DNA from 2 places in the Herminiimonas sp. NPDC097707 genome. Region 2 is predicted to be linked to the other one. Evidence: predicted binding sites of a transcription regulator. Region 2 holds the regulator's gene; the other holds the start of a gene.
What was found. The regulator sigma-54, encoded in region 2, starts transcription at its own class of promoters, with help from an activator protein. The targets are predictions, from matches to a motif close to TGGCANGNAANCTGCTTT.

Region 1 (15,620 bases), 490 kb from region 2:
GTAACGGCGGCAGCCGGTGTGCGCGCATTGCAGCGGGATAAATTGCGGAAGTTTCGTGTTTTTGTGTGCAGAGTGTATGCAGGCAGTGTCAGATCGCAGCGGATGCGGTTTGTTGTGCCGGCAACAGGAAGGATGCAAGCGGAGTCAGTTTTGCAATGGCAACTGCTCCGCTCCTATCGTTTTACGCAGGCCATGCTTCAGGATGCATGGCTGACACCGTCTAGACGCCCCACATCACATCCCGGTTTTCCGCCCGTGCGGCACGCAGCATTTCCAGCAACGGATAGGCGCGGGTTGAAAAATGCACGGCTTCCGGTTGTTCGTGCTCGTTATCGTCGCCGTCTTCGCCATGATGGGCGACGATATCACGCTTCACCGCTTCGGACGCAAAATGCGCCTTGCTTTCGGTTATTTCGCCTTCCAGCAATTTGATGGCGTTGTCCGTTTCTGCTGCGGTGATGACGCCGCGTTTAGGATCTTTGTGCAGAAGATCGAAAATGCGTTTGGCATGTTCCTCATACATCATGACCTCGGCGGCAGCTTTGGATTTGAACGTGATTAACATGGGCAGTCTCCTTCAAGTGGACTATGACAAAACGATAGCACGATTTCAGTATGGGCTCTAGCCTTGCCACGCATGCGTGGTTTTAAGTTAGTCATACAGATTTGGACAGCGATCAATCGCTGTTAATTCAATTTGAACGACTGGAAAAATGTATCGACAATATCGCGCCCGACGGCTTTTTCGGGGCCGGTCACAACGAGTTGATACACGCGTTTTTCCTTGGCAATGAAACGCGCAAACAGAATGCGTGTTTGGCCGTTCGCGGCGGGTCCGGTCGCTTCTATTTCAGTGACGGCCACGGTGCCTGGCGCCTGCATCGATTGTGGCATCGTCAATACTTTTTCCTGTCGTACTTTGCCGCTGATGTTGTTGATCAGTGCAGTTTTCATCGCGGCGGCGGAAACCTGTGCCTGCGTGGCATCGCTCAATTCGGCCGTGCCGACGGCAAATGTCACGCCGTCGACTTCCGATGCAACCATCGTCATCGAGGCGGGAATCCCGTTCAAATCGATTTTGCGTGAAAATGTGGTCGGCTTGGTCGGCAGGGCGATGACATAGCTTGCGTTATCGCTGTGCACTTCGCGCCAGTCATATTTTGGCGAACAGGCAGACAGGAAAAAAACCGTTGCAACAAGGGTGGCATGGCGGCACAGTGCGAGGGGAAGTTTCATGTGGATGTAAATCGAATGCAATGTGAGCATGGTACACCGCGACTGTCGCTATTTTCCGCATCGATTTAAAATTGCAGGCGCACGGAATGTTTGCCGCGCCGCCAAGCGCGTAGAATCTGCCCGGATTCTGAAGGCGTATCATTCATTTTGCAATGTGTCATAAGGCGTACATCGATGGGAAAATTGCTGGCGATTGACGGTTTGAATATCGTGCGGCGCGTGTACGAAGCCAATGTGGAGCCGGATACGGCGGCCAAGGCGGACGCTGCTTTGCGTCATTCACTGGCCTCGTTCCGGAAATTGCTGGCGACGCATCAGCCCACACATGTGCTGCCTGCCTTCGATTTTGGCGGCCATACATGGCGTCATGATCTGTATCCGCAATATCGCGAAAAACGCGAGCCGATGCCGGAAGTCTTAAAGGAACGCCTGCCGGATTTTTATGTGCAACTGTCTGCGCTCGGGCTCAAGGTCGTCTCCGCACCGGAAGTGGAAGCCGATGATGTCATTGCAACGGGCGTCATGCGCTGGCTGGGTGAAGGTCGCGGTGACGCCGTCATCGCTTCCACCGACAAGGATTTGCATGTGCTGATTGCACATGGCGCGGTGATCTGGGATCACTTTAAAAGCGAATGGCACGACAGCAAATGGGTAGAGGAAAAATTCGGCGTGCCGCCGGAAATGCTGGCCGATTTGCTGGCCTTGATGGGCGATGTATCCGACAGTATTCCCGGCGTTTCCAAAGTGGGTGTCAAGACCGCGGCCAAGCTGCTGCAAAGCTACGGCAATATCGAACGTATCATGGCGGGTGCGGGTATCCTCAAGGATGGTCTGGGCGAAAGACTGCGCAAGGATAGTGCGCAGCTCGCGATTTCCCGGCAACTGGTTGAATTGAAAACCGATGTGCGTATGGGCGTGACCTGGAATATGCTGGCATACGATGCTGTGCAGGCAGACTGAGCGCGCAAACCTTTTCCTGTTTTTAAAGCCGAATTCTTATGACTGATGTCGAACAACTTTATATTATCCAGCAACGCAAAATGAACGCCGGCGAGAAAGATCTGCCGGTCTACGCCAAGGCGATGAGAAGCAAGGAAGGTGTCTTTGAAGGCGTCTCGTTCATACGCAATCGGGACAAGGCTACACTGATGACGCTGGCCGAGGCGCAGCAAGCGGTTGCCTGGGCCAAGAAGAAAAAGCCATTGGCCGGCTTGTACGAAACCAGCATCCTTCCGGCAAACTCCTGATGCAATGTTTGGCCGGAGACGCACGCGGCTCTGAAAGGACAAAAGTATGCGTGGCACTTTCCTGGTAGGCCTTTTTTCTGCGGCGGTGTGCATGCCTGTGACGTTTGCTTGGGCTTCTTCTCCTGATGCATGGCAAGCCGTGTATAAGCAAACTGCCGATGCCTGTCTGAAAAAGAGTGGCTTGAAAAAAACGAAAATTATGGAAGGGCCGGTGCTGTTTTCCGGCTCCATCCTGTACCGGATCAAAGGCACTTGGCCGCAGCCGCACATGAAGGGCAAGACCGGCAAAGTCTACTGCCTGCATCCCTATCCAAATGGCGAGCCTGAAATTGTTGATGCGCCTTAGTTGGCTTTGCCGGACATGTTCGTGACGGAATCATTACAGACCCTGGCCTACTGTTCGCGCAAAGCCCGTCTGTATTGAATAGCCTCCGCCACATGCGCTTGATGGATGATGGACGCGTCGTCCAGGTCGGCTATCGTGCGTGCGACTTTCAATACGCGATGGTAGGCGCGCGCCGACCAGTTCAGGCGTGTCATTGCGGTGCGCAACAACTGTTCACCCGCCTCATCCGGTTTGCAGTGGCTATCCATTTCGCTGCTGGACAATAAGTTATTGTGTTTACCCTGCCGCGATAATTGGCGTGTGGATGCGTGTGCAACACGCGCCGCGACATGCTCCGATGATTCACCGGTCGATTGCTTGAGTAAATCTTCATGCGCGAGTGCGCCGACTTGAATTTGCATGTCGATACGATCCAGCAAGGGACCGGAAATTTTTCCTTGATAGCGCGTGATCACATCCGGCGTGCAGCGGCACTTGTTGGAGGGGTGGCCGAAATATCCGCATGGACAGGGGTTCATCGCTGCAAGCAGCTGGAACCGGGCCGGGAAATCCGCTTGTCGCGCGGCGCGTGAAATGGTGATCTGTCCCGACTCCAGCGGTTCGCGCAATACTTCCAGCACGGCGCGGCTAAATTCGGGCAGTTCGTCGAGAAACAGCACGCCGCGATGCGCGAGCGAGATTTCTCCAGGGCGCGGCGTGCCGCCGCCGCCGACCAGCGCAACGCCGGAGGCCGTGTGATGCGGGGCGCGATATGGACGTACTTTCCAGCGCGCAGTGGTGAAGCCGCTGGTCAGCGAGAGGACGGCGGCCGACTCCAGTGCCTCCTCATCCGTCATCGGCGGCAGAATGCCGGCAAAGCGTGCTGCCAGCATTGATTTGCCGGTGCCTGGTGGCCCGACCATCAACATACTGTGCCCGCCAGCGGCGGCAACTTCCAGTGCGCGTTTTGCTTGCGCCTGCCCTTTTACATCGGCCAGATCCGGGTAGCTCGGACGTGTGCTGATCGTTGTGGCAATGTGGCGCGTCAGGCGGGCATCGGAATCCAGAGAGGCGAAGTGAGCGCAAACCTGCAATAGGGAATCGGCGGGCAGAATCGTGACGTCGCGCACCAGCGCGGCTTCGTCCGCGTTCATGCGCGGCAAAATGAACGCGCGTGGCAGGCTGTTTTTATCGCTGTTGCGATGGATCGCAAAGGTCATCGCCAGCGCCCCGCGTATCGGTCGCAGTTCGCCCGATAGCGACAACTCGCCGGCAAACTCATATTGCGCCAGCGTATCGCCGGGGATCTGACCTGATGCGGCAAGTATGCCGAGCGCAATCGGCAGATCGAAGCGACCGGATTCCTTGGGTAGATCGGCCGGCGCCAGGTTGACGGTGATTCTGCGGGCGGGGAACTCAAAGCCGGCATTCTGCAAGGCGGCGCGCACGCGATCCTTGGATTCCTTGACCTCGGTTTCTGGCAAGCCGACGATGGTGAATTGAGGCAATCCATTTGCCAGGTGGACTTCTACCGTCACTTCCGGCGCGAGCATGCCCGCCAGTGCGCGACTCTTCAGGACAGCCAGGCTCATGAAATTCCTTTTTAGGATTCAGTGTGCAATCGTTGCGGCAATCAGTGTTTGCCGTGTCTGCTGTGTTCAAGAAGGGTAATGGCCGCTTTCACGATCGCGAACATCAGTGCCCGCTCCTTGCTTGGATGATCCGAAATATGCACCATCGTTGTGCCGATGTGGATAGTCTTGCCATGTGGATCGTCGGGTGCATTCTGATAAGCAATGTTCAGTTCGTATTCTGCAATCAAGGGACCGCAGGCTTGCCAGTCGCGCGTCCATTTGGGCAAGACGGTGGCGTTTTCCCACAGGGAGCCTGCACTTTCGCAAAACTCTTCAACATTGTGATGACCCAGCAACTGCGCCAGATGGCGCTCCCTGGATACGCAACTGCGGAAATATTCTTCATCGCTCATACGCATGGCGCCACCTGTCCCCGAGATATTTCTACTGAGCAGCCTTGCTGCCTCTAGTCGTGCGCTTATTTTTTCAGTTGCGCTTCCAGTGCCGCGACCTGCGCTTCCAGTGCCTCCAGTTTGGCGCGGGTAGTGGCGAGCACTTGTGCCTGGGTGTCGAATTCTTCACGCGTGACCAGATCCAGTTTGGAAAAACCCTGGCTCATCATCGCCTTCACATTCTTTTCGATGTCCTTGACGGGTGAGTTTTCCAAAACCTGATTGACCTTCTCTTGCATATCGTTAAAAAAATTGAACTTGTCCATACTGAACCTCTTAAAAAAACGAATTATTTAGCACCAATAAAGTGCATCTCATATGAATGCGCGCTAGGAAAGTGCATATTCAAAGATGTGTATGCGCCCAAATAGTATTGGACAGCGGTTAATAGTAAAAATGATAATACATCATGCTTAAAAAAGCTGGCATGAGTCCTGCTAAATGTAGATCCGAGGACAACCAATTCTGGTTCTATATTTAACTTTAAGGGGAATATCATGAAAAAACTGATTCTTGCCGCCGCGGTAATGAGCGCGTTTGTCGGTAGTCTGGCCCACGCTGAAGACGTCATTCCAGAACATACTTTTACCGGCAATGTTACCTTGGCGACCGATTATCGTTTTCGCGGCCTTTCCCAAACATTTAAAGAGCCTACCATTCAGGGCGGTTTCGACTATGCGCATTCGAGCGGCTTCTACGTCGGCAACTGGAACTCGAATGTAGATACCAGCGCGATCAACAATGGCAACATTGAAATGGATCTGTATGGCGGCTACAAATTTGCCATCGCTCCCGATCTGACCGGTGACGTCGGCGTATTGCACTACTACTACCCGGGCGCAGAAACTGCAGCGGGCAAAAGCATCAACACCACCGAAGTCTACGTTGGCGCAACGTATAAATGGTTTTCGGCAAAATACAGCCATGCCGTTTCCGATTTCTTCGGCGTAGATAACAGCAAGGGTTCAGGCTACCTCGATCTTGGCGCGGCTTTTGAAGTTGCTGAAAAAACGACCTTGAGTTTCCACGTCGGCCGTCAAAAAATCAGTCATAACAGCGCTTCCGATTACACCGATTACAAAGTTGGCATCGCACGCGACTTTGGTTTTGCAACCATCAGTCTGGCCGCAATCAGCACCAATGCCAAGGATGATTTGCCATTGACCAAAGGCACAAAAACCAAAAAAACCGGCGATACCACCGCCGTATTATCCATCTCCAAAGCGTTTTAATCCAACTACGTAAGAGGGTTCACATGAAACTGATTACTGCCATTATCAAGCCCTTCAAGCTGGATGAAGTGCGGGAAGCCTTGTCCGCGATCGGCGTGCAGGGTATTACCGTGACTGAAGTCAAAGGCTTCGGTCGCCAAAAAGGTCATACCGAGTTGTATCGCGGCGCGGAGTATGTGGTGGATTTTCTGCCTAAAACGAAAATCGAAGCAGCTGTTGATGACGCGATCGTTGATCGTGCCATTGAAGCGATCGAAGCTGCGGCCAGAACCGGCAAAATCGGCGATGGCAAGATTTTCGTCTACGACTTGCAACAAGTCGTTCGTATCCGCACCGGTGAAACGGGTAAAGAAGCACTTTAAGGGGAATGAGATGAGTATCAAGAAAATATTCGCAAGCGCCCTGGCAACAGGTGCTTTGCTGCTTGCCGTGGGTTTTGCGGCGCCGGCTATTGCAGAAGAAACGACGACAGCGCCGGCTGCAAGCGCAACGGTAGCGGCTCCGGCTCCAACTGCGACAACCGAGGCTCCGGCGGTAGCAGCGCCAGCCGCCCCGGCGCCTGTGTTGAATACAGGCGATACGGCGTGGATGCTGACGTCGACCATGCTCGTCATCCTGATGACGATCCCTGGCCTGGCATTGTTCTACGGCGGCCTCGGTCGTTCGAAAAACATGTTGTCGGTATTGATGCAGGTGTTTGTTCTGTTCGCGCTGATTACCGTTCTGTGGGCTATTTACGGTTACAGCATGGTCTTCGCGGGCGGCGGTTCGTTCTACGGCACATTCGAGAAGCTGTTCCTCAGCGGGATCAAGCCCGACACGCTGTCCGGCACCATTCCTGAATATGTGTTCGTTGCCTTCCAGTCGACTTTTGCGGCCATTACCTGCGCGCTGATCGTCGGTGCGTTTGCCGAGCGCATGAAGTTTGCCGCGGTGATCGCCTTCTCGGTGCTGTGGTTCACCTTCAGCTACATCCCGATTGCACACATGGTATGGGCGACAGGCGGCTTGCTGTTTGTGGAAGGCGCGCTCGACTTTGCCGGCGGTACGGTGGTGCACATCAACGCAGGTGTGGCAGGCCTGGTTGGCGCTTATATGGTGGGCAAGCGTGTAGGCTTCGGCAAGGAAGCGATGCCTCCGCACTCGCTGACCCTGACCATGGTGGGTGCTTCCCTGCTGTGGGTGGGCTGGTTCGGTTTCAACGCCGGTTCGGCTCTGGGCGCAAACGGTGTTGCCGGCCTGGCCTTTATCAATACCATCCTGGCAACTGGCGCAGCGACCTTGTCATGGATAGGCGCCGAGGCTGTGCTCAAGGGCAAGGCTTCCATGCTGGGCGCAGCTTCCGGTGCGGTTGCCGGCCTGGTTGCGGTTACACCTGCGGCCGGCTTTATCGGCCCTATGGGGTCCATCGTGCTCGGTTTGCTGGCTGGCATGATCTGCCTGTGGGGTGTGAGCAGCCTGAAACGCATGCTGGGCGTAGATGATGCATTCGATGTGTTCGGCGTTCACGGTGTAGGCGGCATCTTCGGCGCCATCATGACCGGTGTGCTGGCAGCCCCTTCGCTGGGCGGCACAGGTGCAGCCGACTATGTGATGGCGCATCAGTTGATGGTGCAGGTCAAGGGCGTGCTGATTACGATCGTCTGGTCCGGCATCGTTGCCTTTGTGGCCTACAAATTGGTCGACATGGTCATCGGTCTGCGCGTGGCGGATGAAGCAGAACGCGAAGGTCTGGATATCAGCAGCCACGGCGAGTCCGCTTATCACTCGTAATTGCTGCTCTGACCCGTACGCGGGTTTGCAAAAGCGCCTCCTTGTGGGGCGCTTTTTTCATTTTGGGCTTTTAAATAGCCGTTTTGCCCTCATGTAGACATGCCAAATTGAATGAATGTGATGAACGGATTGAGCGCGCATTTGCTGTTTCCCGTTTAAAATCAGCGTCAATTAACGATAAGTTCAGCAAAAAGGTTTATATGGTTCCGCATCTCGTCACGGCCTTGAACGGTCCGTTGCTCGACCTTGAGAAAAAGATTCTTACCGCTACGCCAGCCATCGAGCGCTGGTTCCGGCTGGAGTGGCAGGAACATACGCCGCCTTTTTATTGTTCAGTCGATCTGCGCAATGCCGGCTTCAAGCTGGCGCCAGTGGATACCAATTTATTCCCTGGCGGCTTCAACAATCTTTCGCCCGAGATGCTGCCGCTGGCGGTGCAGGCGGCCATGGCGGCCATCGAGAAGTACTGTCCGGATGCCAAGAATCTGCTGCTGATTCCGGAAGCGCATACGCGCAATACCTTCTATCTGCAAAACATCGCACGCCTGATACAGATTTTCCGTCAGACCGGTTTGAATGTGCGCCTGGGCTCGTTGTCGCCCGATATCACGGCGCCGACGCCTATCGAGCTGCCGGATGGCACCACGCTGACGCTGGAGCCGCTGGAGCGATCGCATAACGGCCGTCGCCTCGGCCTGAAGAATTTCGACCCCTGCACGATCCTGCTGAATAATGATCTGTCGTCCGGCCTGCCGGCGATTCTGGAAAACCTGCATGAACAGAATCTGTTGCCGCCTTTGCATGCAGGCTGGGCGGTGCGTCGCAAGACCAATCACTTTGCCGCCTACGATGAAGTAGTCAAGAAATTTGCCAAGATGATCGATGTCGATCCATGGATGCTGAATCCGTATTTCATGAAATGCGATAACGTCAATTTCAATGAAAATACCGGTGAAGACTGCCTCGCATCGAATGTCGATACGCTGCTGGCGAAGATGCGCAAGAAGTACAAGGAATACGGCATCAAGGAAAAACCCTTCGTGATTGTCAAGGCCGATGCCGGTACTTACGGCATGGGCATCATGACCGTGCACGATGCCAGCGAAGTCAAGGATTTGAACCGCAAGCAGCGCAACAAGATGGCGGTCATCAAGGATGGCCTGGAAGTGACCGATGTGATCATCCAGGAAGGTGTGCCGACCTTCGAGCACATCAATGAATCGGTGGCCGAACCGGTCGTGTACATGATCGATCGTTATGTGGTCGGCGGTTTTTATCGTGTGCATGCAGATCGCGGCAACGATGAAAATCTGAATGCGCCGGGTGCGCACTTCGTACCGCTGGCGTTTGCTCATCAGCATGCGCTGCCTGATTATCAGGCCAAGCCGGGAACGGCTGCGCCGAACCGTTTTTATATTTATGGTGTGGTGGCGCGACTGGCCTTGCTGGCGGCCTCGCTGGAGATGGAAAAAACCGACCCGAATCCGGAAGTGTACTGAGACAGTTGTAGACTGCCACGTCTATCTGTTTGAGCAGATGGTTCGCATGGCGGCACAATGATGGAATGCAAATACGGATGCAGTCGCTAAACAAAAACCTGTCGGGCAAGTTTTGCCGACCCTATGATTTTTCAGGATGTGCCGGATGAAAATAGCTTTCGCATGCGATCCGCTGGATGGCTTCAAGATTTACAAGGACACCACATATGCGATGATGAGCGAAGCCGCGCGTCGCGGCCATGCGATTCACGTGTTTCAGCACAAGGACATGGCCTTTGAGGACGGCAAGGTTATCGTCAATGTGACGCGCGTCACATTGACCGGAGATGATGCCGATTGGTATCGCCTGGACGCGCCGGTGGCGCAGGAATTGACGGCCTTCGATGCGATTCTGGAGCGCACCGACCCACCCTTCAATATGGAATACATCTACGCGACCTATCTGCTGGAGTTGGCAGAAAAACAGGGCGCGCGTATTTTCAACAAGCCGGAAGCGATTCGCAGTTTCAATGAAAAGCTGGCCATTGCGCAATTCCCGCAGTACATCGCGCCTACGCTGGTGACCAGCGATGCTGCGCGCATACGCACCTTCCATCAGGTGCATGGCGACATCATCCTCAAGCCGCTGGACGGCATGGGCGGCGCAGGCATTTTCCGCGTCATGGACGACGCACTCAATCTCGGTTCCATCATCGAAACGCTGACTGAAAACGGTCGTCAAACCATCATGGTGCAGCGTTACATTCCGGAAATCACGCAAGGCGACAAACGCATCCTGTTGATAGGCGGTGAAGTGGTGCCGTATTGCCTGGCACGGATACCGCAGGGCACTGAAATACGCGGCAATCTGGCGGTGGGTGGAATCGGCGTGGCGCGTGAAATATCGACGCACGATCGTGAAATCGCTGTGGCGCTGGGGCCAGTTCTTTTAAAAAGAGGCTTGTTGCTGGTAGGATTGGATGCAATTGGTGACTACATGACCGAATTGAATGTGACCAGCCCGACCTGCTTCCAGGAAATCAGGCAGCAAACTGGTTTCGACGTTGCGGCGATGTTTGTCGATGCGCTGGAAAAGCATGCAGAAGCATGGAATGCATGAGGAAGTGGCGGACATTGCCGGAAGTTTTGAAAATGTTGTGGTAAAAAATTTGCGAATCGAATAAATCTGATGGTCGGTATTCTGTTGATGACACATGCACCTCTGGGGCAAGCCTTTATCGCGGCGGCTACCCATGTGTTTCGCGCGCGCCCGGAAAGACTGGATGCGATCGATGTCACTGCCGACCAGGATACGCATGAAGTCGAACAACTGGCCAAGCAGGCAATTGCCGGGCTGGATGATGGCTCCGGTGTACTGGTCATTACCGACGTCATGGGCGGCACGCCGTCGAATTGCACGCTGGGTTTGTGCAATGTAGAGAATGTGGCAGTGATCGCCGGCATCAGTTTGCCGATGTTGTTGCGCGCGATTACTTATCGGCGGGATACGCTTGATGTTGTCGTGGAAATGGCGCTGGCCGGTGGGCAGGGAGGCGCGGTCAGGGTAGACAACCGCGTACGGCTGGCACCGAATTGATTTTAATAATTCTTATAAGAAAAAATGATTGAACAAGAAATCGAAATTATCAACAAGCTCGGCCTGCATGCGCGGGCTTCTGCCAAGCTGACACAACTTGCTGCCAAGTACAAAAGTGAAGTCTGGATGACGCGTAACAAGCGTCGCGTGAATGCCAAATCCATCATGGGCGTGATGATGCTGGCAGCAGGTAAAGGCTCGAAAGTCACGCTGGAAACCAACGGTCCGGATGAAAGAGAGTGTTTCGATGCTCTCGAATTGCTGATTCAAGACAAGTTCGGCGAAGGCGAGTAAGTCGGCAGGCGCGGCAGGCCTTGTATTTGCTTGCATCACTGCCCGCACCATTCTGTTTTTATATTGCCTTCCGCTGCTACTGATACGGACTGACTTCGATGACTTCTTTCACGCTACACGGCATTCCGGTCTCGCGCGGCATTGCGATCGGCCGCGCGCATATACTCGCCCCCGCTGCACTCGACGTGCAGCATTACCTGATCGCCGATGATCAGGTGGAAGCCGAAGTCGCGCGTTTGCAAGGTGCGATTACCTCGGTGCACGCCGAACTGCAAAATATCTGGAATGAATTGCCGGCCGATGCGCCGTCTGAATTGGGCGCATTCATCGACGTGCATGCGCTGATTTTGTCTGACCCGATGATTTCTGAAATGCCGCTCGATATCATCCGCTCGCGTTACTACAATGCCGAATGGGCGCTGGTCACGCAGATTGAGGAATTGTCGGCGCAGTTTGAAGAGATCGAAGATACCTATCTGCGCGAACGCAAATCTGATATTCAGCAGGTTGGCGAACGTGTATTGAAAGCGCTGACCGGCAGCGCCAGTATCCTGCCCAAGGGCGACGGTGCGGAAGGCGGCGCCAGCATGATCGTCGTGGCGCGTGACATTTCACCGGCCGATATGCTGCAATTTCGCCATAGCGCATTCAGCGGTTTTATTACCGATCTCGGCGGCCAGAACTCGCACACCGCCATCGTTGCGCGCAGTCTCGATATTCCTGCCACGGTTGGCGTGTCGAATGCCTCGAGGCTGATCGATCAGGGTGACTGGCTGATCATCGACGGCGATGCCGGTGTGGTGGTGGTGGCGCCCAACTCGGTGGTGCTCGACCAGTATCGCGAGAAGCAGGCGCGCCAGGTGCGCGAGCGCAAGAAACTCGGCAAGCTGAAAAAGATGCCGTCGGTGACGCTGGATGGCACGCCGATTACCTTGCTGGCAAATATTGAATTCCCCGACGATTGCGGTCACGCGATGGATGCCGGCGCACATGGCGTAGGCTTGTTCCGCTCCGAATTTTTATTCATGGGACGTACCGGCCACGCTAATCTGTTGCCGTCTGAAGACGAACAATTCGAGTCGTATAAAAAAGCCGTGGTGGCAATGAAAGGCCGGCCGGTCACCATACGCACGCTGGATATCGGCGCCGACAAGCCTATGGATTTTGCCGAACAGACGGCACTTAATCCGGCGCTGGGTTTGCGTGCGATTCGATTCTGCCTGTCCGAACCGCAAATGTTCCTGACGCAATTGCGCGCGATTCTGCGTGCTTCCGCTTTCGGTCCGATCAAGCTGTTGGTGCCGATGCTGGCGCACGCGTTTGAAATCGATCAAACACTGTTGATGATAGAGCAGGCAAAAGCGCAGTTGCGGGAACAGAAAATCAAGTTCGACGCAGAACTGCCGGTAGGCGCAATGATAGAGATCCCTGCCGCTGCGCTGTCGTTACCCATGTTCATCAAGCGCCTGGATTTTCTGTCGCTGGGTACCAACGATTTGATTCAATACGCGCTGGCGATCGACCGCGTCGATCATGAAGTGGCGCATCTGTACAATCCGCTGCATCCAGCCGTGCTATATCTGATTTCGACTACCATCGCGATGGCTGCGAAAGCAGGCGTGCCGATTTCAGTATGCGGTGAAATGGCCGGCGACATACAGATGACGCGCTTGCTGCTGGGGATGGGCTTGCGGGAGTTTTCCATGCATCCGTCGCAACTGCTGGCGGTGAAGAATGAAATTCTCAACAGCGATCTGAACGCGCTGGCACCGCTGACGCGCAAGATCGTGCGCAGCTTCGAGCAGGAAGAAATCATTGAGGCAGTCGAACGTTTGCGTGTGATGTAAAGGCGGCGCGCATAGCCATCTCGCTTGCACAAGGCGTTGTTACACCACTCCCAGCCATCCCAGAATCGCACCGCCAGCCAGCAGCCATAGAATCCCGATGCGGGTTTTCAGTATCAGGAGGATGGTGATCAACGTGAGCAGCCAGAGCGGCCAGTCTTCGCGGAATGTATTTTGCGTACTGGCCATGATCCAGCCGGTAGCCAGTACCAGGCCGACCACCACCGGCCCCATACCCAGCTTGAAGGCACGCACCGCACGCAGTTGACGGTTGCGATGCACCCAGCGCGTTGCCATATAGGTGAATGCCGTGCTCGGCAGCAGCAGGCCCACCATGCAGAGTGCCATGCCGAGAAAACCGTTGGCCATGCCGCCAGCGTTCAAGCCTATGTTCCATCCCATCAATGCAACGAACAGAACGTTGGGGCCGGGCGCAGCCTGCGCGATCGTGATCGAGTTGCTGAATTGCGCATCGGTCAGCCAGTGCTGTTCGGAGACCAGGTAGCGATGCATCTCCGGCGCTGATGCCAGCGCGCCGCCCAGCGACAGCAGCGACAGCGACATAAAGTGCAGGAGCAGATGTACCCAATCGGTCGTTTGCAATGAAAGCTGCAGTGTCTGGTTCATGAAGCCAGCTTCCGGTAAGCCAGTATGCAACCGAGAAGACCGAGGCCGAACAGCGGATAGGCCAGCGGCAGCCGCAGCAAGGCAATGGCGATAAAGCATGCCATGCTCAAGAGGCCGCAGACGTACGGCCCCAATGGATTGTTTTTCAAGCCGCGTATCAGTCTGATGCCGGTTGCCAGGATCAATCCTGCCGCGACGGCACCCATCGCGCGCAGTGCGTGCGCCACTTGCGGATGGTTGGAGTAAGGCGCATACAGGACGGCGATGATCATGATCAGCGCCAGCGGCAGTGTCAGCATGCCGGCAAAGGCGGCGAGCGCGCCCGGCAGGCCGAAATAACGGCCGCCGATGATGAGCGACATATTGACGACATTCGGGCCCGGCATGATTTGCGCGACTGCCCAGTCCTCAATAAATTCTTCATGCGTCATCCATTTCTTTTTTTCCACCAGCTCATGCTGCACGACCACCAGCACGCCGCCGAAGCCCTGCAGTGCGAGTATGGTGAAGGAAAAAAACAGATCGGCCAGGGATTGCGGGCGCGGCCCTTCGCGTAGCGGGCGTTCGTCGGTTTGCAGGATATCCATTCAATACGGGAAGAAGAGCGACTGAATCACGCGGTCACGATGACTATCGCTCCCGGCCAGCTGGCAGTTTAGCATTCGGCGTGATTGCGCACTTGCGCTAAATGACAGGCTGGCACGACGCGGCGGATTTCTGCTGCGAGAATGACTGAAATTGTCATTTTCATACGCCGCCGGCCAGCTGCGGCGGCGTGCAACAATGGTAAAACCGTAGCTCCTGCGTTTGACGGCGCGGGGCGACTTGTTTATTCTTACGTCATGGCGCCGATTTGACATCAGCTTGCGGGCGCATAATAAATACGGCTAAAGCGTGCTCATTTTTTGAGTCTCGAATTTAGCCCGGTAAGCTGCTGCTTTCGGGCTTTTTTGTTTTTTGTAATACCCGAGAATGCCGGTGTCCCTCGACTGCCTTCTTCTCCTGAATAGATAACATGACCTCTCTCGGAATCGTTGCGCCGCAATCCATGTTTTTTTCCACGCCGCTGCCTTTGCAGAGCGGCGCGGAAATTACCGACTACACGCTGGTCTATGAAACCTATGGCACGCTGAATGCCGATCATTCAAATGCCGTGCTGGTGTGCCATGCGCTGAATGCCTCGCACCATGTGGCCGGCAGTTATAGCGAAGACGCCAGCACCAGAGGCTGGTGGGACAATATGGTGGGGCCGGGCAAGCCGCTGGATACTGATAAGTTTTTCGTTATCGGCGTCAATAATCTCGGTTCCTGCTTCGGTTCTACCGGCCCTATGCATGCCAATCCGGCTACCGGCAAACCTTATGGGCCACAGTTCCCGGTAGTGACGGTGGAGGATTGGGTGCAGTCGCAGGCGCGGCTGGCCGATGCGCTGGGCATCCAGCAATTCGCCGCCGTGATGGGCGGCTCTCTTGGGGGCATGCAGGCGCTGGCATGGAGCATCCTGTTCCCGGAACGCTTGCGTCATTGCGTGGTGATTGCCTCGACACCCAAGCTGACCGCGCAGAACATCGCCTTCGACGATGTGGCGCGGCAGGCGATACTGACTGATCCCGATTATCACGGCGGCGATTATTACGCGCATGGCGTGGTGCCGAAAAACGGTTTGCGCGTGGCGCGCATGCTGGGCCACATCACCTATCTGTCGGATGACGACATGGCGGTGAAATTCGGCCGCGACCTGCGTTCCGGTAGCTATCAATTCGGTTTCGGCATCGATTTTGAAATTGAATCGTATCTGCGCTACCAGGGCGACAAGTTCTCCGAATATTTCGATGCCAATACCTATTTGCTGATCACCAAGGCGCTCGATTATTTCGATCCGGCCAAGGATTTCGGCGGTGATCTGACCAAAACTTTATCGCATACGCGCGCGCAGTTTTT
Region 2 (15,620 bases):
CGCACCTTGTATATCCTGGACGAGCCGACCACCGGCCTGCATTTCCACGATATCGACTTGCTGCTGAAAGTGATACATCGCTTGCGCGATCAGGGCAATACGGTCGTCATCATCGAGCACAATCTGGACGTCATCAAGACAGCCGACTGGCTGATCGACATGGGGCCGGAAGGTGGCGCCGGCGGCGGTCAGATCATAGGTAGCGGCACACCGGAAGACCTGGCGAAAAATCCGGCCAGCTTTACCGGAAAATATCTGGCACCGTTGCTGAAGCAGAAGAAATCGGCAGCTTGAATACATAGTAACCCTGGTATTCAGCACCAATAAAAAAAAGGCGAACCGCGGTTCGCCTTTTTTATTTTCCGAATCCGGACTTCAGTTCGGCAAACCCATCCACAAGCCCACGGGCACGAATACAAACGCAGCCAGATTGCCCAGCAAAACGATGGAGGCGACCTTCTCCGGCTCCTGCTTGTACTGCTCCGCCACCATAAAACAGAAAACCGCCGGCGGCAGCGATGCAAACAGAAACATTTGCCCGCGCTGCTCAGGACTCAGGCTGATGAGCTGATCAAGCACCCATGCAACGATCAAACCGGCGGCAGGGCACACAATCGCACCGACCAAACCGATATGCCAGCTTTTCAAGGTGACGTCCATCATGCGCACCCCCAAAGCGAACAGCATCAAGGGGATGCAGGCATCGCCCATCATTTTCAGCGCGATAAACAAAGGGGCTGGCAAGGGCACATGCACGATCGCAAACAGCATCCCAACGAACATTGCAATCATCATCGGATTGGCGAGAAATTTCCACGGTGAGATACGCACACCATTTGCCTTGCTGCGACCACTTTCTATGATCTTGATACCGACCGAGAAATACATCAGATTGCACGCCATGAACAAGGCAACGGCAGAGCCCAGACTATCCGCCCCGAATGCCAGAATCGCAAGAGGCAAGCCCATATTGCCGCAGTTGTTGTAAATCATCGGCGGCACAAAGCTGCGCACGTCGTAGCCGAACAAACGCGCCACCGGCCACGCCAGCAAGCCCGAACCCAGAGAAATCAGCACCCCTGCAAAGATCAGCATGCCGTTGTTCGCCAGGTCAAAATCCTTGGCCGCCAGTGCAGTAAAGACCAGCAGCGGGCATAGCACTTCCATGCTGATCCGATTGACCGGCGTGATATCGGACCGTACCGCTTCACCACGCAAGCGGGCATAGCCGTAACCCAGCGCAATGATGATGAAGACCGGCAGAATAATGCCGAGTATGCGTTCAAAAATTTCCATTTTTTCCAATTATTCTGACCGCAATAAAAATGCCGAACGGGATTGCTCCCATTCGGCACAGGCATCCTGAAGCGACTTTACTATAGCAAGCTTATGCTGCGCTTACAGAAGCCACTCATGTTTATGGCCGCTTGATATCGTAGCGCTCAAGGAACTGGCAACCGTAGACCGGCAGGAACGACGGTATCCGATAATACCGATCCGCGACGGTTTTCAAAATACGCTCGCGATATACCTCGTAGTTGAAGTCCTTGCCATCGGCGTACCAGAAGGTGACGCCATCCTTCTCCAGCGTATGCACGGTCACCGACGAAAAATACGGTGCCAGATCGGCAGGGTTAATCGCCCGGCGATCGAAAATTCGAATTGTCTTGCCTGCATATTGTTTGAAATCGACATTCAAATCATCCTGGCGCGCATGGAATTTCCCGATGCCGAAGGTCGGCCAGTATTCGCCGGCGTGATACGACAGCAAGGCAGCCGGCGTATAGGCGCGCGCCATGATCGCAGCATCCGCTGGCAAGCCCCGGCGCAAGGTAGAGACGATGCTTGGCGCCTGCTTGTGAAATACGATGTCATCGTGCAGCGCATAATCCTTCCACAGCGTGGTCGGCAACAGAATAATCGCCGCCAGGAACAGGAAATGCGGCACCGAAAACCATGCAGTCCATTTTGCATACTTGCGCAAATCGTCTGCGTTGGTGGTCGTGCCGATGAATAAAAACAGGAAAGGCATGAAACCCAGCACCCAGTGCAAGCCTATGGTTTTTTCCATCGACAGCAGCAGGAACAGCAGGAAGGGCACCACGAACAGCACAACAATTGCACCGCGCTGGATCATCATGCCGCCCGAACGCAGCAACTTGACGAATACCCATGGCGTAATCAGGTAAATCATCATCAACACGTACTCGCCAACGGTATAGAACGACAGCTGCGTGTTCTCGTTGCGATTGATCATGTTGAACATGACATTGGTCCAGCAATTGTGCGCGTTGAATGCGATGGTGATGGCGAACAAAGGAGCAGAACATGCGGCAATGATGATCAGCTTGGGCCAGCCGCGACGCGAGCGGCACAGATAAACGAAGTAGGCAATCGCCAGCAAGCCGGCAAAGTATTTCGACAGCAATGCACATCCGAGGAATATGCCGGCGCCGAAAAACCAGGACAACTTATCCGACATCGTGCCGCGAATAAAACAGTAGCCGCTCAGAAAGATGAAGAAAATCAGCGGCGTGTCAGTGGTGACCAGATTCAGCAGCAGCGTGAAAGGCAGCAGCAGAAACAAGGTGCCCAGTCTATAGGCAACAGCTTCCTGATACGGCGTCAGCCGGCGCAGCAAATCAACCAGGCCCAGAGCGATCAGACTCCACATCAACACAGTGAAGAAGCGTAGCGACAGCGGATGCGCGGAAATACTGTTGAGCACGAACAGCAGCCAGCCCACCATAGGCGGATGATCGGAATAACCCCAGGCCGGGAATACACCCCATTGATAGAAAAACGCTTCATCGCCCGTCATCGGGAAATAAGCAGCCAGCCACATCTTGATCAGCAGCGTGATCACAAACGTCCACTTGAAAACCTGACGCGCACGTACCGGATCGGTACCAGCGTACAGCGAACGTGTTGAATTAAAATTCATTCCAATTCCTTAACTCTTTACCGACAGGACGAGCACGCCTGCGATCACCAGCGATACGCCGAGCACTTTATAGATGCTGGCCGATTCGCCCAAAATAAATATCCCCGCCAGCGTCGTCAACACGACGCCGAGCGAAATCAACGGATAAGCCATGCTGACTTCCAGCTTGCCCAGCACCAGCAACCACAAGCCGGCACTCGCGCCGAAGCAGAGCATGCCGCCCCAGATCAGCGGACTGGTCAGCGCCAGCCAGTAAACCGAACGCATGCCATTCGACATCGCCTGCTGAATGGCTGGTGCCGACATGCCCATCTTCAGCAATACCTGTGCCGCAGCAGTCAGACATACGCAAAATAACGCCAGCCCCAAAGCAGCCATCTGGCTCATGCCATTTCTCCCAGCGATGCCACCAATGCCACACAGGCAACCAATACGGCGATGCTCCAACTCGTGCGATCAGTAATCGCAAACAGCAAGGGATCGTCTTGAATTTCCATACGCGAAATTTTCAGCCACAAACGCATGATCCAGAACAGCATCAGCGGCAGGATCAGCCACAGTATTTCCGCATGCGGATACATGGAACCACCGACCTGGCTATCGATATACAGGGCCAGCAACATGACCGCGACAAAACCGCTGGCGATGCCCATCGAGATCAGGTACGACAAATCGCTGGTGCGATAGCCGCGACCGGCCAGCGACACCTTGCCGTCACCACTCATGAATTCCAGTTCGGCACAGCGCTTGACCAGCGCCAGACTGAGGAACATGAAGAGCGAAACCGCCAGCAACCAGTTGGAAATCACCACCTCGCTGACCAGGCCGCCGGCCAGTATGCGATGTGTGTACAGCGATGCGAGAACCAGTACATCGACAATCGCAATCTGTTTCAGGCGCGCCGAATACAGCAGCGTCACCATCACATACAGGACCATCAAGGCAAAAAACGACAGCGAAATCGATGCCGCCAGCCACAAGGACAGCGGCAACAATACGAGCACCAGTACCGCACCGAATGGAATCGTCAGCGTCGCCGCCGCAAACGGCCGCGCCCGCTTGCGCGGGTGCGCCCTGTCCGACGCCAGGTCGAACAGATCGTTGATGACATACGTCGCCGATGCACACATCCCGAACGCGACGAATGCCAGCAGGGTTGCGAACCAGTTATCGCCGTTCAAATCGTGCGCTGCCATCAAAGGTACGAACAGCAAGGCATTCTTGGCCCATTGATGCAGACGCAATGCCTTCATCACCAACCGCCATTTGAATGGGCGCGGCGGAATGATCAATGCAGGCGTTTGCAGTTTCTGCGCCTGGCTTGTAATTCCGGGCGATGCATTGACGACGATGATTTCAGCCGCTTGCGCCCACACGGCAAGATCTGCTGCAGCGTTGCCGGCATAGGCAAAACCTTGTGCACCAGCATCGGCTTCAATCGCCCGCAGCTTGGCGGCGGATTTAAGATTGAGCGCCTCATCACTGCCCAATACCGCGTCGAAGATGCCGAGATAATCAGCCACGCGCTGCACCAGCGTACGATCCGATGCGCTCGCCAATACCAGGCGCCGGCCGGCAACGCGCTGATGCTGCAAATATGCCAGCAGCGTCGTGTTATACGGCAGCAGGGACACGTCCAGTTCAATTCGCCGCGCGATTTGCGATTTCAGATTGCCGCGTCCGCGCAGCAGCCAGATACAGCAAAGAAACAGATAAAGCGGATTGCGCTTGATCAGCAGCAGGACCGACTCCAATAACAGATCGGTATACGTCAGCGTGCCATCCAGATCGACATACAAGGGCAGCAGCGAGGCAGCAGGCGGGCTCGTCGCATCGTCGCGCCCGGAAACGGGCGACGCATGGGACGAACGAGGAAGACTGCTGGGGGAAACGCTCAAATCACCACCTGAAAACAAGAGAATATTGATATCTCGAAAAGAACGGCATGCCGAACCGTCTTGATTGCTGCTGTTTTACTATTGCTTTACTGCGGACTATTACTGATCGCGGCAAGCACCTGCATTACAGGTGCGCAATTTTCCGTCTTCATATGACTACCGTCAACCACAACCACCGCTCTTCAGCCCTTTAGCAAGCGATTCTCCGCGCGCGCGAGCTCTTCCACTGCCGCGCATAGCACAATGATATCGCCTGCCAGCAAAATCGTTTCCGGCGTCCAGTCGATGCGTATGCCGTCACGCCGCAGCGCGGTCACCTCCACACCCAGCGCATCCAGCCCCAATTGCGCCAGCGTTTTGCCTATCGCATGCGCGCTCTCGGTCAATTGCACCGAACGCAAGCGCACCTGCAAATGTTCATCCCCGTCAGAAACATCGCTGACACCATGAAAGAAACCGCGCAAGGATGCATAGCGTTCGCCACGTGCGGTCTGGATGCGGTGCACCACACGACGCAACGGCACGCCCAGCGTCAGCAAGGCATGCGATGCCAGCATCAGACTGCCTTCGATTGCTTCCGGCACCACTTCGGTCGCGCCGGCGGAACGCAGTTTATCGAGATCGGAATCGTCGTAGCTGCGCACAATCACCGGCAAGGTAGGCGCAATCTGTTGCGTGTGATGCAGAATTTTCAAGGCGGAAGGCGTGCTGGCGTAGGTAATCACCAGTGCAGCGGCACGATTGATACCAGCTGCCACCAGGCTTTCGCGCCGCCCGGCATCGCCGTACGAAACATTGGCGCCGGCTGCCTGCGCATCCCGCACGCGGTCCGGGTCCAGATCCAGCGCCTGATACGGTATGCCTTCTTCGTCCAGCAATTTGGCCAGGCTTTGACCGGTGCGGCCGAAACCGGCAATCACGACATGCTGTTGCGCCGCCATGGTGCGACTGGCAATTTTTGTCAGCGCCAGCGACTGCACCATCCATTCATTGGCAGACATTTTCATCACGATCGCATTGGATTTGGCGAGTATCAGGGGCGCGATCAGCATCGACAACACCATGGATGCCAGTATCAATTGCACAATCAGCGGCTCCAGCAAATTCAGCGCGCCAATCTGGTTCAGCAGCACGAAACCGAATTCGCCGGCCTGCGCCAGCGCCAGTCCCGTGCGCAAGGCTACGCCGAGCGGCGCACCAAACCAGCGCGCCAGTATCGCCACCAGAGCGAACTTCACGAGTACGGGCCCGATCAACAACAACAGCACCAGCCACCAGTATTCGACGACCAGCCGTATATCCAGCAACATGCCGATGGTAATAAAGAACAAACCCAGCAACACATCGCGAAATGATTTGATATCTTCTTCCACCTGATGCTTGAACTCGGTTTCGGAAATCAGCATGCCGGCGACAAAGGCACCCAGCGCCAGCGACAGCCCGGCCATCTCGGTAATCCACGCGGCACCGAGCGTGATCAGCAACAGGTTCAGCATGAACAATTCTTGCGAACGCCGTTTGACGACGAGGCGGAACCAGCCGCGCATCACCTTGTGCCCGACAAACAGCAGCAGCACCAGCACAATAACCGCCTTGCAGGCTGCCCACCCCAGCGTGACAACCAGATCGCCCTTGGGATTGGCCAGTGCAGGAATCAGAATCAGCAGCGGCACCAATGCGAGATCCTGAAACAGCAGAATACCTATGCTGCGGCGGCCATGCTCGCTCTCCAGCTCCAGCCGCTCCGTCAATACCTTGGAAACTATCGCAGTCGATGACATGGCCAGCGCGCCACCGACTGCCAGCGCGGCCTGCCAGCTGATGCTGCTCAAGCGACTGGAAAAATGCGCGACCAGCCAGCCGAATATCATGGTCAGCACAATCGTCAGCAATACCTGCGCCATGCCGAGGCCGAACACGGTACGTCGCATCGCAGACAATTTGGCCAGAGAAAATTCCAGCCCGATGGAAAACATCAGGAACACCACGCCGAATTCGCCGAGCGCATGGGTGGTGGAGCTGTCTTCCGCCCAACCCAGCGTATGCGGTCCGATCAAAATCCCCGCCACCAGATATCCCAGCATGGGCGGCAAATGCATGCTGCGGAAGGCGACCACGCCCAAAACCGCCGCAGCAAGCAACAAAAGCGTGAGCTCTAAAGGAGACAACATAGATGTGAACCGGCTGGTTTATTCAGAAGGGCGAGCAGAAGAATCAAAACATATTTTTGTTCTGTCTGGCAGGTTTTTTGCTTTGCGAATTCGTTTATACTTTCAACATGAGTGTACCCCATGCCAAAAAACCACCGGCAACTTTTGATGCCAAGAGCGCAACGCGCGCGCTGCAATTTGCGCGCGATACCTTGCAAATCGAGGCAGATGCCATCCTTGCACTAAAGCAGCGCATCAGCAATGAAAGCGGCGAACAATTCATTCAGGCTGTCGCGCTGCTATTGAACTGCACAGGCCGCGTAGTGGTATCCGGCATCGGCAAGTCCGGCCATATCGCCCGCAAAATCGCCTCCACGCTGGCCTCAACCGGCACGCCGGCCTTATTCGTTCATGCCGCGGAAGCCTCGCACGGCGATCTGGGCATGATCACGGCCGACGATGCGCTGATTGCGATTTCGTATTCCGGCGAAGCCGGCGAACTGCTTGCCATCGTTCCCATCATCAAACGCATGGGCGCAACCTTGATCACGATCACCGGCAATGACGATTCCACGCTGGCGCAACTGGCCGACGTGCACTTGAACGTCAGGGTCGACAAGGAAGCCTGCCCCCTGAATCTGGCGCCGACCGCCAGCACCACGGCGACGCTGGCCATCGGCGATGCATTGGCGGTCGCCCTGCTCGACGCACGCGGCTTCGGCGAAGAAGATTTTGCACGCTCCCATCCGGGCGGCGCACTGGGCCGTCGTTTGCTGACACACGTACGCGATGTGATGCGCACCGGCGACGCGATTCCAACCGTGGGCAAAGATGCCAGTCTGTACACAGCACTACTGGAAATCAGCAGAAAAGGCATGGCAATGACGTCGGTAGTCGATGCCGACGGACGCGCCATCGGCGTCTTCACCGACGGCGATTTGCGCCGCCTGATCGAGAACCAGCGCGATTTTTCCACCTTGTCGATTGCTGAAGTCATGCATGCGAATCCGCGCAGCGTCCAGCCGGACCAACTGGCGGTAGATGCTGTCGAGATGATGGAAGAATTCCGCATCAACCAGCTGCTGGTAACGAATGCCGATGGCAAACTGGTAGGCGCGCTGCATATTCACGATTTGACACGCGCGAAAGTAATCTGATGACATCCCCGACAGATAACGCAGCGATCGCTCGCGCCTCGAATGTGCGCCTGATGATTTTCGACGTTGACGGTATTCTGACGGATGGCAGCCTGCATTTCGGCGCCGATGGCGAAGTCATCAAAACCTTCAACGTACTCGATGGCCACGGCATCAAGCTGCTGCAGCAATCCGGCGTCGCCACCGCCATCATCAGCGCACGCCAGTCGCCCATCGTGCTGCGCCGCGCCACCGATCTCGGCATTCATCATGTCTTCCAGGGCATACACGACAAGCGCTCTGCATTTGAACAATTGCTGACGCAAACCGGCATAGCGGCTGCTGCCTGCGGTTTTATCGGCGACGATGTCATCGACTTGCCGATTCTGTCGCGCGTCGGCTTCGCCGCCAGCGTGCCGAACGCGCATCCTGAAGTACGTACACGCGTGCATTACGTGACGCAAGCCGGTGGCGGCCGTGGCGCGGCACGCGAATTATGCGATTTCATTCTGCGCGCGCAAGGCAACTATGAGGCGGCACTGGCGCCGTATCTATTGTGAAGAGCGCCAACTCCGCCAACGGGGTACGCCTGATTGTATTGATTGCACTCAGTGCAGCCCTCGCGCTTGGCAGTTTCTGGCTGGTTGAAGTCATGCAGCGGAAAACCGAAGATGCGCTGCCCGCACGCGCACGCACGGAGCCGGACTTTTATGTGGAAAAATTCAATTTCGTCCGCATGGGGAAAACCGGCGAGGCCCGCTATAACCTGACCGGCACCGAGATGAAGCATTATCCTCAGGACGACTCCTATCAGATACAGAATCCGGTCATGCATAGCTACAGCGCGGACAAGCCGCCTATGGTGAGTCGCTCCCTGCGCGCCACCATTAGCAACAACAGCAGCGAAGTGCATATGTACGATAACGTGCATATCGACAGACCCGCATCAACTACTTCCCGGCATTTCCAGCTCAAGACCTCATATCTGCTGCTATTGCCGGATGACGACGTGATGAAAACGCCGAAACCGGTTGAAATAACAATTGGCGAATCGGTATTAACCGGGGCCGGCATGTTCGCCAACAATGCAAGTGGCGAATTCCGTTTATCCAGCAATGTAAAAGGCCAGTATCAGCCACCCAATATCACTCGTTGATGATGTGACCCGGCTTTTAATCGATCGATTTTTAAGAAAACTGTCATGAAACGATTACTACCTGCACTGCTGCTTCTTTCAGGCATCTGCGCCATGTCTGCCGCGCATGCCGAAAAAACCGATGCGACCAAACCGACCAACGTCGAAGCCGATCAAATGCAGTACGACGACGTCAAGCAAATCAACACCTTCATCGGCAATGTCGTACTGACGCGCGGCTCGATCCTGATGAAAGCCAACAAGATGGTCGTGACGCAGGATCCCGCCGGCTATCAATTTGTCGTCATGTACGCGGCCCCCGGCTCGCTTGCCAGCTTTCGCCAGAAGCGCGATGGCGGCCCGGACCAGTGGATAGACGGCCAGGCCGAACGCATCGAATACGATGACAAGAATGAAATCATGAAACTGTTTTCCAAAGCGCGCATGCGCCGCCTGGAAAACGGCAAGGCCACCGATGAAGTCAACGGCGAATATATCTCCTACGATACGCGCGCCGAATTCTTTACCGTCCACAACACTGCAAGCGGCGACAGCAAGCCCGGTGCCGGTCGCATCAAGGCCATCATCCAGCCGCGCGCCACAGATACGAAAAAGGCGCCATAAGATGTCGAGCAAGTTGATAGTCAGCGGCCTGCAAAAAAGCTATGGCGCACGTCAGGTGGTGCGCGATGTCGCATTGCAGGTTGAGAGCGGTGAAGTGATCGGTTTGCTGGGCCCGAACGGCGCCGGCAAAACCACCTCCTTCTATATGATCGTCGGGCTGGTGCCATCCGACGCCGGCCGCATCGAACTGGATGGCGTCGATATTTCGCGCCAGCCGATTCACAAACGCGCCCAGCTCGGCCTGTCCTATCTGCCGCAGGAAGCCTCGGTATTCCGCAAACTGAGCGTGGAAGACAATATTCGCGCCGTGCTGGAACTGCAACGCGTGAATGGCAAGGCCTTAGGCAAAGAGCAGCTTGAACAGCGTCTGGATACCTTGCTGGCCGATTTGCAAATTGAAAAGCTGCGTGAGAATCAGGCCTTGTCCCTATCCGGCGGTGAGCGCCGTCGTGTCGAAATCGCCCGCGCATTGGCAACCAATCCGCGCTTTGTTTTGCTGGACGAACCGTTTGCCGGTGTCGATCCGATTGCCGTGATTGAAATTCAGCGCATCGTGCGCTTTTTGAAAGAACGCGGCATCGGCGTCCTGATCACCGATCACAACGTACGTGAAACCCTGGGCATCTGCGACCGCGCCTACATCATCAATCAGGGCGCCGTGCTGGCCAGCGGCCGACCGGACGACATCATTGCCGACGAATCGGTACGCCGTGTCTACCTGGGCGAACACTTCCGCATGTAACTGCGGAAACAAGACAAAGCCCCATGAAGCAATCCCTGCAATTACGCGTTTCGCAACATCTGGCATTGACACCGCAATTGCAGCAATCGATACGCCTGCTGCAACTGTCCACACTAGAACTGCATCAGGAACTCGAACAGATCCTGGCCGACAATCCGCTGCTGGAACGTACCGACGACCCGCTAGACCACGCCATTCGCCTGCTGGCCGATGGCGCAATCGGTTCTGCCGGCACCACGCCGGAAGGTGCCAGCGTCGAAGCGAATGCGCAAACACCGGAAAGCGACACCAGCTTCGATGTTCCCGAGCCGGCGGAAGCATCCAACGGCGATGCCGAATGGAGTTTCGACGATGTCGCGCGCACCTCGAAAGTGCCGGAAGACGACGATGCCCGCCCGCAACTGGAAGCGCACGAAACCACGCTGCGCGAACACTTGCTGGAACAGATGCGCGTCACCGTACGCGAACAACGCGATCGGGCATTGCTAGAACTTATCATCGATGCACTGAACGACAACGGCTATCTGGAAGAAGAACTGGAAGAAATCCACGCACGTCTGCCGGAAGAACTCGAAATAGAACTGGAAGAGTTGCAGATTGCATTGAACCTGCTGCAAAGTTTCGATCCGCCCGGCGTCGGTGCACGCAATGCTTCCGAATGTCTGGCTCTGCAAATCAGGCGCATGCCAAAAGTAGCAATGGTCACGCGCCGCATGGCACTCGCCATCGTGCAACATCATCTCGGCCTTTTCGCTCAACGCGACTTCAACAAACTACGCAAGGCACTCGATTGCGACGATGAAGATCTGCGCGAAGCACAAGTCATCATCAAGCAATGCAATCCGCATCCAGGCTCCACCTTCGCCACCGACACCTCCGATTATGTGGTGCCCGACGTGATCGTCAAACGCACACGCAACGGCTGGCAAGTGATGCTCAATCACGACGTCATGCCGCGCCTGCGCGTCAACAGCTTGTACGCCAATATTTTGAAGCAAAGCAAGGGTGACGGCTCGCTAGGCTCGCAGCTGCAGGAAGCCAAGTGGCTGATCAAAAACATGCGTCAGCGCTTCGACACCATCCTGCGTGTATCGCAGGCAATTGTAGAGCGGCAACGCAACTTTTTTTCACACGGCGCCGTAGCAATGCGACCGCTTGTGTTGCGTGAAATAGCTGATACACTAGGTCTACACGAGAGCACTATTTCTCGTGTGACGACGCAGAAATACATGCTTACCCCGCATGGCATGTTCGAATTGAAATACTTTTTCGGCAGCCATGTTGCAACGGAAACCGGGGGTGAAGCATCGTCAACTGCGATACGCGCACTGATCAAGCAACTGATAGGAGCCGAAAACCAGAAAACGCCATTCTCTGATAGCAAGATCGCAGAAATGCTGGCGGAACAAGGTATGGTGGTGGCGCGACGTACCGTTGCAAAATACCGTGAAGCCTTGAAAATCCCCCCAGTCAATTTGCGCAAATCGTTGTAGAGCTCGTCCTTAGTAGTTTTTGTTATACCTTGCTGTGTTCATGGCCAGGTAAAGGCATGAACCTCCAGTGAATTATCATAGGAGCACTGTATGAATCTCACAATCAGTGGACATCACCTCGAATTAACCCCAGCCATCCGCGAATATGTACAAGGAAAACTGGAGCGCATCAAACGGCATTTCGATCACGTCATCGATATTGCAGTCATTCTGACTGTAGATAATCTTCCGGAAAAAGAAAAACGCCAAAGGGCGGAAATCAACTTGCGTGTGAGAGGCAAGGATATACATGTGGAAAGCATCGCGAATAATTTGTATGCCGCGATTGACACCCTGATCGACAAACTCGATCGACAAGTCATCAAATACAAAACCAAACAGCAGGATCATCAGCATGATGCAATCAAACGATTGCCGGATGAATCGGATGCTGTTGCGTCTTAAGGCGCGACAACCAGACTGAGAGTATCGGTCGCTAAAAATGAAGGGCGCAATTTGCGCCCTTTTTTATACTTAATATCTTCCGCCTCAAACATGTCTTGCAAAAATGAGCGTCAAACCCTCATGAATGTCGTTATAGAATAATTCAATGCAAGTCCATCAACGTCAATATCCCTTCCCGACTCCAAAAACTGCGACAGTGATTGCACTGCTTCTCGCTGTGAGCGCGCATATATTTTTTCTGCGTTTCTGGCTTGACTCTGTCAGCAGCAAGCCGGCAACACAGAATGTTTTGGTTACCTTGAAGACCAACCCTTCACAGAAAAATCCTGTCCGCAAAAATATCTTGAGTACTGCGAAAAGTGGCGATAGCGCACCCCAAGTGGAATCAGATGCGCAGCAAGACACGCAAAATATCGAAAGAGCCGGAAATAAAACCTACTATTTTAAATATGATGAAGTAAGCAGCAAACCCGTGGTCATTACAGACGTCCCAGCGGATTTTTCTCTGCCCATACTTTCAGACCTGTCTCAAACGCTGATCCTGACTCTACGCATCAGTGACAAAGGAGAAATAGACGAAGTCTTGATTGACAACAAAAGTATCGATGAAAATGCAAGACAATTGATCATCAATGCGTTCAAGGCTATGAAGTTCGAGCCCGCCAGAATTAATGATATATCGGTACCGAGCGAAATTCGTATCGAGGCGCAAGAAAATGAGCCGGATACCACCCACCAAGCCGCCGAATAAAAATCGGCGGCAATGATAGGCCGCCGATCTACTTAAAATTCACTTCACTCCGGTATCAGCTCTCGCCAAATCACGCGCTTCCCCTTGAATGACAAGGCACTAGGGGGGTTAGGTAACTCATGCGTCGGTTGCTCCGGAGTCGGATGGTCTGACGTTACAACCGAAACATGTCTTTTACCATCCGGTGTGTAGTAATAATTCACACCGACAATCGGAGCATTGAACAATTCCGAAACGAGCCCGTCAGCATTATTGCCGTTCAGGTAATTAAAATAATTGAGCCATCCATAACCACCGGGTGAACAGACTGTATTAGACGGAACCGTCGATGGCGCGATTAACAATCCAGAGTCCAGTATCGGCTCGACATGAATCCGCTCCCCGCTATCCGATAGATCAATGAACCATCCTGGATCGCTTCGGAAATCCATTTCATTTTGAGAGGCAGTGCGCGTCGATCCCGAAGTCGTCAAGGTCTGCTGCACCAAGGAAAGGCGAGGATTCACCAGCGTCGTCACAAGATTATCATCCTTGATCGCATACAAGGTCTGCCGCTGGGTATTCTCCAGATCGCTTTTTTCCAGATATTTCCCAGTCCCCACAAATACCAGTCGCTTACCGTAAGCGACTCCCAATTCCGGTGCGGCGGTAACTGGCTGCGCCGCGCCCGACGGATCCTTTAAGGTTGCTAATTTCAGAACCGTATTGTTGTTGATATTAAATCGCCACACGTTACCCAGGATGTCTCCACCATAAACGTAGAGCGAAGTATTATTTCGCGTTGGGTCGTTTGCATAATTCGATATCTTGGCCAGCCCACTAGGCGTAGTCGTATCTCCCGCTCCCGTTCCAATACGCGCAATATGCGCACCGGTTAGTGCATTACGCACATATAGATAGCCCTCCCCATTTCCCGGACTGGTATTGTTATAGCCCGATGTGAACAGCACGACCCAGGTACCGTCAGCTTTTTTTGTCACGACCGGATAACCATAGCTGTAGCCAAGATTTGCTTCGGTACTTGAGTTTATTTCCCACAGCAAACTAGGCGCGATGGGATTGGTAATATCGAGCGCATAATATCCTCTCCCCCCACCATTCAAGCCAGCAACCAGAATCGTGCGCCATGCAGCCGTCGCAGTGTCATACACATCTGCAATCACAGGCCTGCCATTAACATAGTTTCTATGCTGACTTGCGTAGTTCTTGTCTGCCAGATGCCAAAGATCCGGAATCATCAAGGTAGGCACAAATGCCCACCGTTCCGTACCATCTACTGCATCAAACGCATGCAGCATGCCATCATTAGCCCCCATATATACTGTCTTCGGACGCGACGTCTTTGCTGTGATGTATGCGGCATAATCTGTATCGGCATACTTGAAATACGGCTTACCTACGAAAGCAGGTTGCGACTCGATTGCATCGCCCAAGGTCGCTTCGCGGTAACGATACAGCCGATCTTCAACCGCATTGCTGGTCCGCTCCATCTCAAATCCGGTATGCCCCCTCAGATAGCTCACCATCTTTTCACCTGCAGCAAGCGTCTTCTGATCGGTAGACAAATCTGCCCACTGGCTCAATCCGGTGCCGGAAAAATAGGTTTTCTGGGTGTTTGACAAGTTGTCATAGATAAAATCGACCAAGGCTCCCGCGCCATTTGCCATTTTGATGACACGACTATCTGTCGACGTGCCCACTCTTGAGCGCATGGTGCCGGTACAAGCCGTTGCCATTTCAACTTTGCAGCTTGTACCGTCCAATGTGCCATTAACGCAGGTATCCGCTGTGGCACCCGGTGTGACGCAATAGTAAGCTGTACTGCTACCATCCGTCGATTGCATGATGGTTCCTGGTGCCGAGCAAGAGCCGGCAATTGTATTCTCGACGCACCACGCCGGCGACTCACTAACGTCACCAGTTTTCAGGTTGATAGTACGAGCCTCGAGATTGCCCTGCCATTTGACCGTGGTGTAGCTTGCTACATAAGCGAAGTTATCATTGGCCACTGGATTCAAGGTACTGGTAGCCGCAGCGGAGCCAGCGCCCAGTTTTGACCCAATAGCGGCAAGCGCGCCATTCAGGCCGCTAGTCAACTGACTTGGGTCTTTTGCACTGAAGTAGGTTCCCTGACCATTGACTGCGGCATGCCATAAATCGTCAATCGCGGTTTCGGTATCCGCAACCGGCACTGGCCAGTTGACAGCCGATGTGCCGGAACCATGTTTAATGTCGTAATAATCCCCGGAATCAGCTGTCTTGTAATCACTGACATAGGACAGCGTGCCATCCACACCCAAACC

Region 1: a site for sigma-54 is predicted at 5,258-5,275, ahead of ACIQW9_RS13180 (TorF family putative porin). Genes of this name have one in related genera too.

Annotation. Positions count from the first base shown of each region.
Region 1 is NZ_JBIWCI010000001.1:2,699,733-2,715,352, forward strand. It holds gene ACIQW9_RS13140 (DUF1840 domain-containing protein) at 221-565, opposite strand; gene ACIQW9_RS13145 (hypothetical protein) at 688-1,236, opposite strand; gene ACIQW9_RS13150 (5'-3' exonuclease H3TH domain-containing protein) at 1,411-2,196, shown strand; gene ACIQW9_RS13155 (hypothetical protein) at 2,235-2,483, shown strand; gene ACIQW9_RS13160 (hypothetical protein) at 2,623-2,829, shown strand; gene ACIQW9_RS13165 (YifB family Mg chelatase-like AAA ATPase) at 2,877-4,400, opposite strand; gene ACIQW9_RS13170 (aminoacyl-tRNA synthetase) at 4,442-4,801, opposite strand; gene ACIQW9_RS13175 (accessory factor UbiK family protein) at 4,861-5,100, opposite strand; gene ACIQW9_RS13180 (TorF family putative porin) at 5,332-6,066, shown strand; gene ACIQW9_RS13185 (P-II family nitrogen regulator) at 6,090-6,428, shown strand; gene ACIQW9_RS13190 (ammonium transporter) at 6,439-7,839, shown strand; gene gshA (glutamate--cysteine ligase) at 8,040-9,338, shown strand; gene gshB (glutathione synthase) at 9,484-10,437, shown strand; gene ACIQW9_RS13205 (PTS sugar transporter subunit IIA) at 10,507-10,914, shown strand; gene ACIQW9_RS13210 (HPr family phosphocarrier protein) at 10,939-11,208, shown strand; gene ptsP (phosphoenolpyruvate--protein phosphotransferase) at 11,307-13,055, shown strand; gene ACIQW9_RS13220 (chromate transporter) at 13,095-13,679, opposite strand; gene ACIQW9_RS13225 (chromate transporter) at 13,676-14,266, opposite strand; gene ACIQW9_RS13230 (homoserine O-acetyltransferase) at 14,695-15,620, shown strand, end outside.
Region 2 is NZ_JBIWCI010000001.1:2,206,640-2,222,259, forward strand. It holds gene uvrA (excinuclease ABC subunit UvrA) at 1-294, shown strand, start outside; gene ACIQW9_RS10685 (AEC family transporter) at 376-1,296, opposite strand; gene ACIQW9_RS10690 (glycosyltransferase family 39 protein) at 1,418-2,944, opposite strand; gene ACIQW9_RS10695 (transporter) at 2,954-3,331, opposite strand; gene ACIQW9_RS10700 (UbiA family prenyltransferase) at 3,328-4,842, opposite strand; gene ACIQW9_RS10705 (cation:proton antiporter) at 5,025-7,013, opposite strand; gene ACIQW9_RS10710 (SIS domain-containing protein) at 7,121-8,149, shown strand; gene ACIQW9_RS10715 (KdsC family phosphatase) at 8,149-8,688, shown strand; gene lptC (LPS export ABC transporter periplasmic protein LptC) at 8,685-9,284, shown strand; gene lptA (lipopolysaccharide transport periplasmic protein LptA) at 9,330-9,887, shown strand; gene lptB (LPS export ABC transporter ATP-binding protein) at 9,889-10,629, shown strand; gene ACIQW9_RS10735 (RNA polymerase factor sigma-54) at 10,653-12,122, shown strand; gene hpf (ribosome hibernation-promoting factor, HPF/YfiA family) at 12,213-12,566, shown strand; gene ACIQW9_RS10745 (hypothetical protein) at 12,712-13,317, shown strand; gene ACIQW9_RS10750 (pilus assembly protein) at 13,362-15,620, opposite strand, start outside.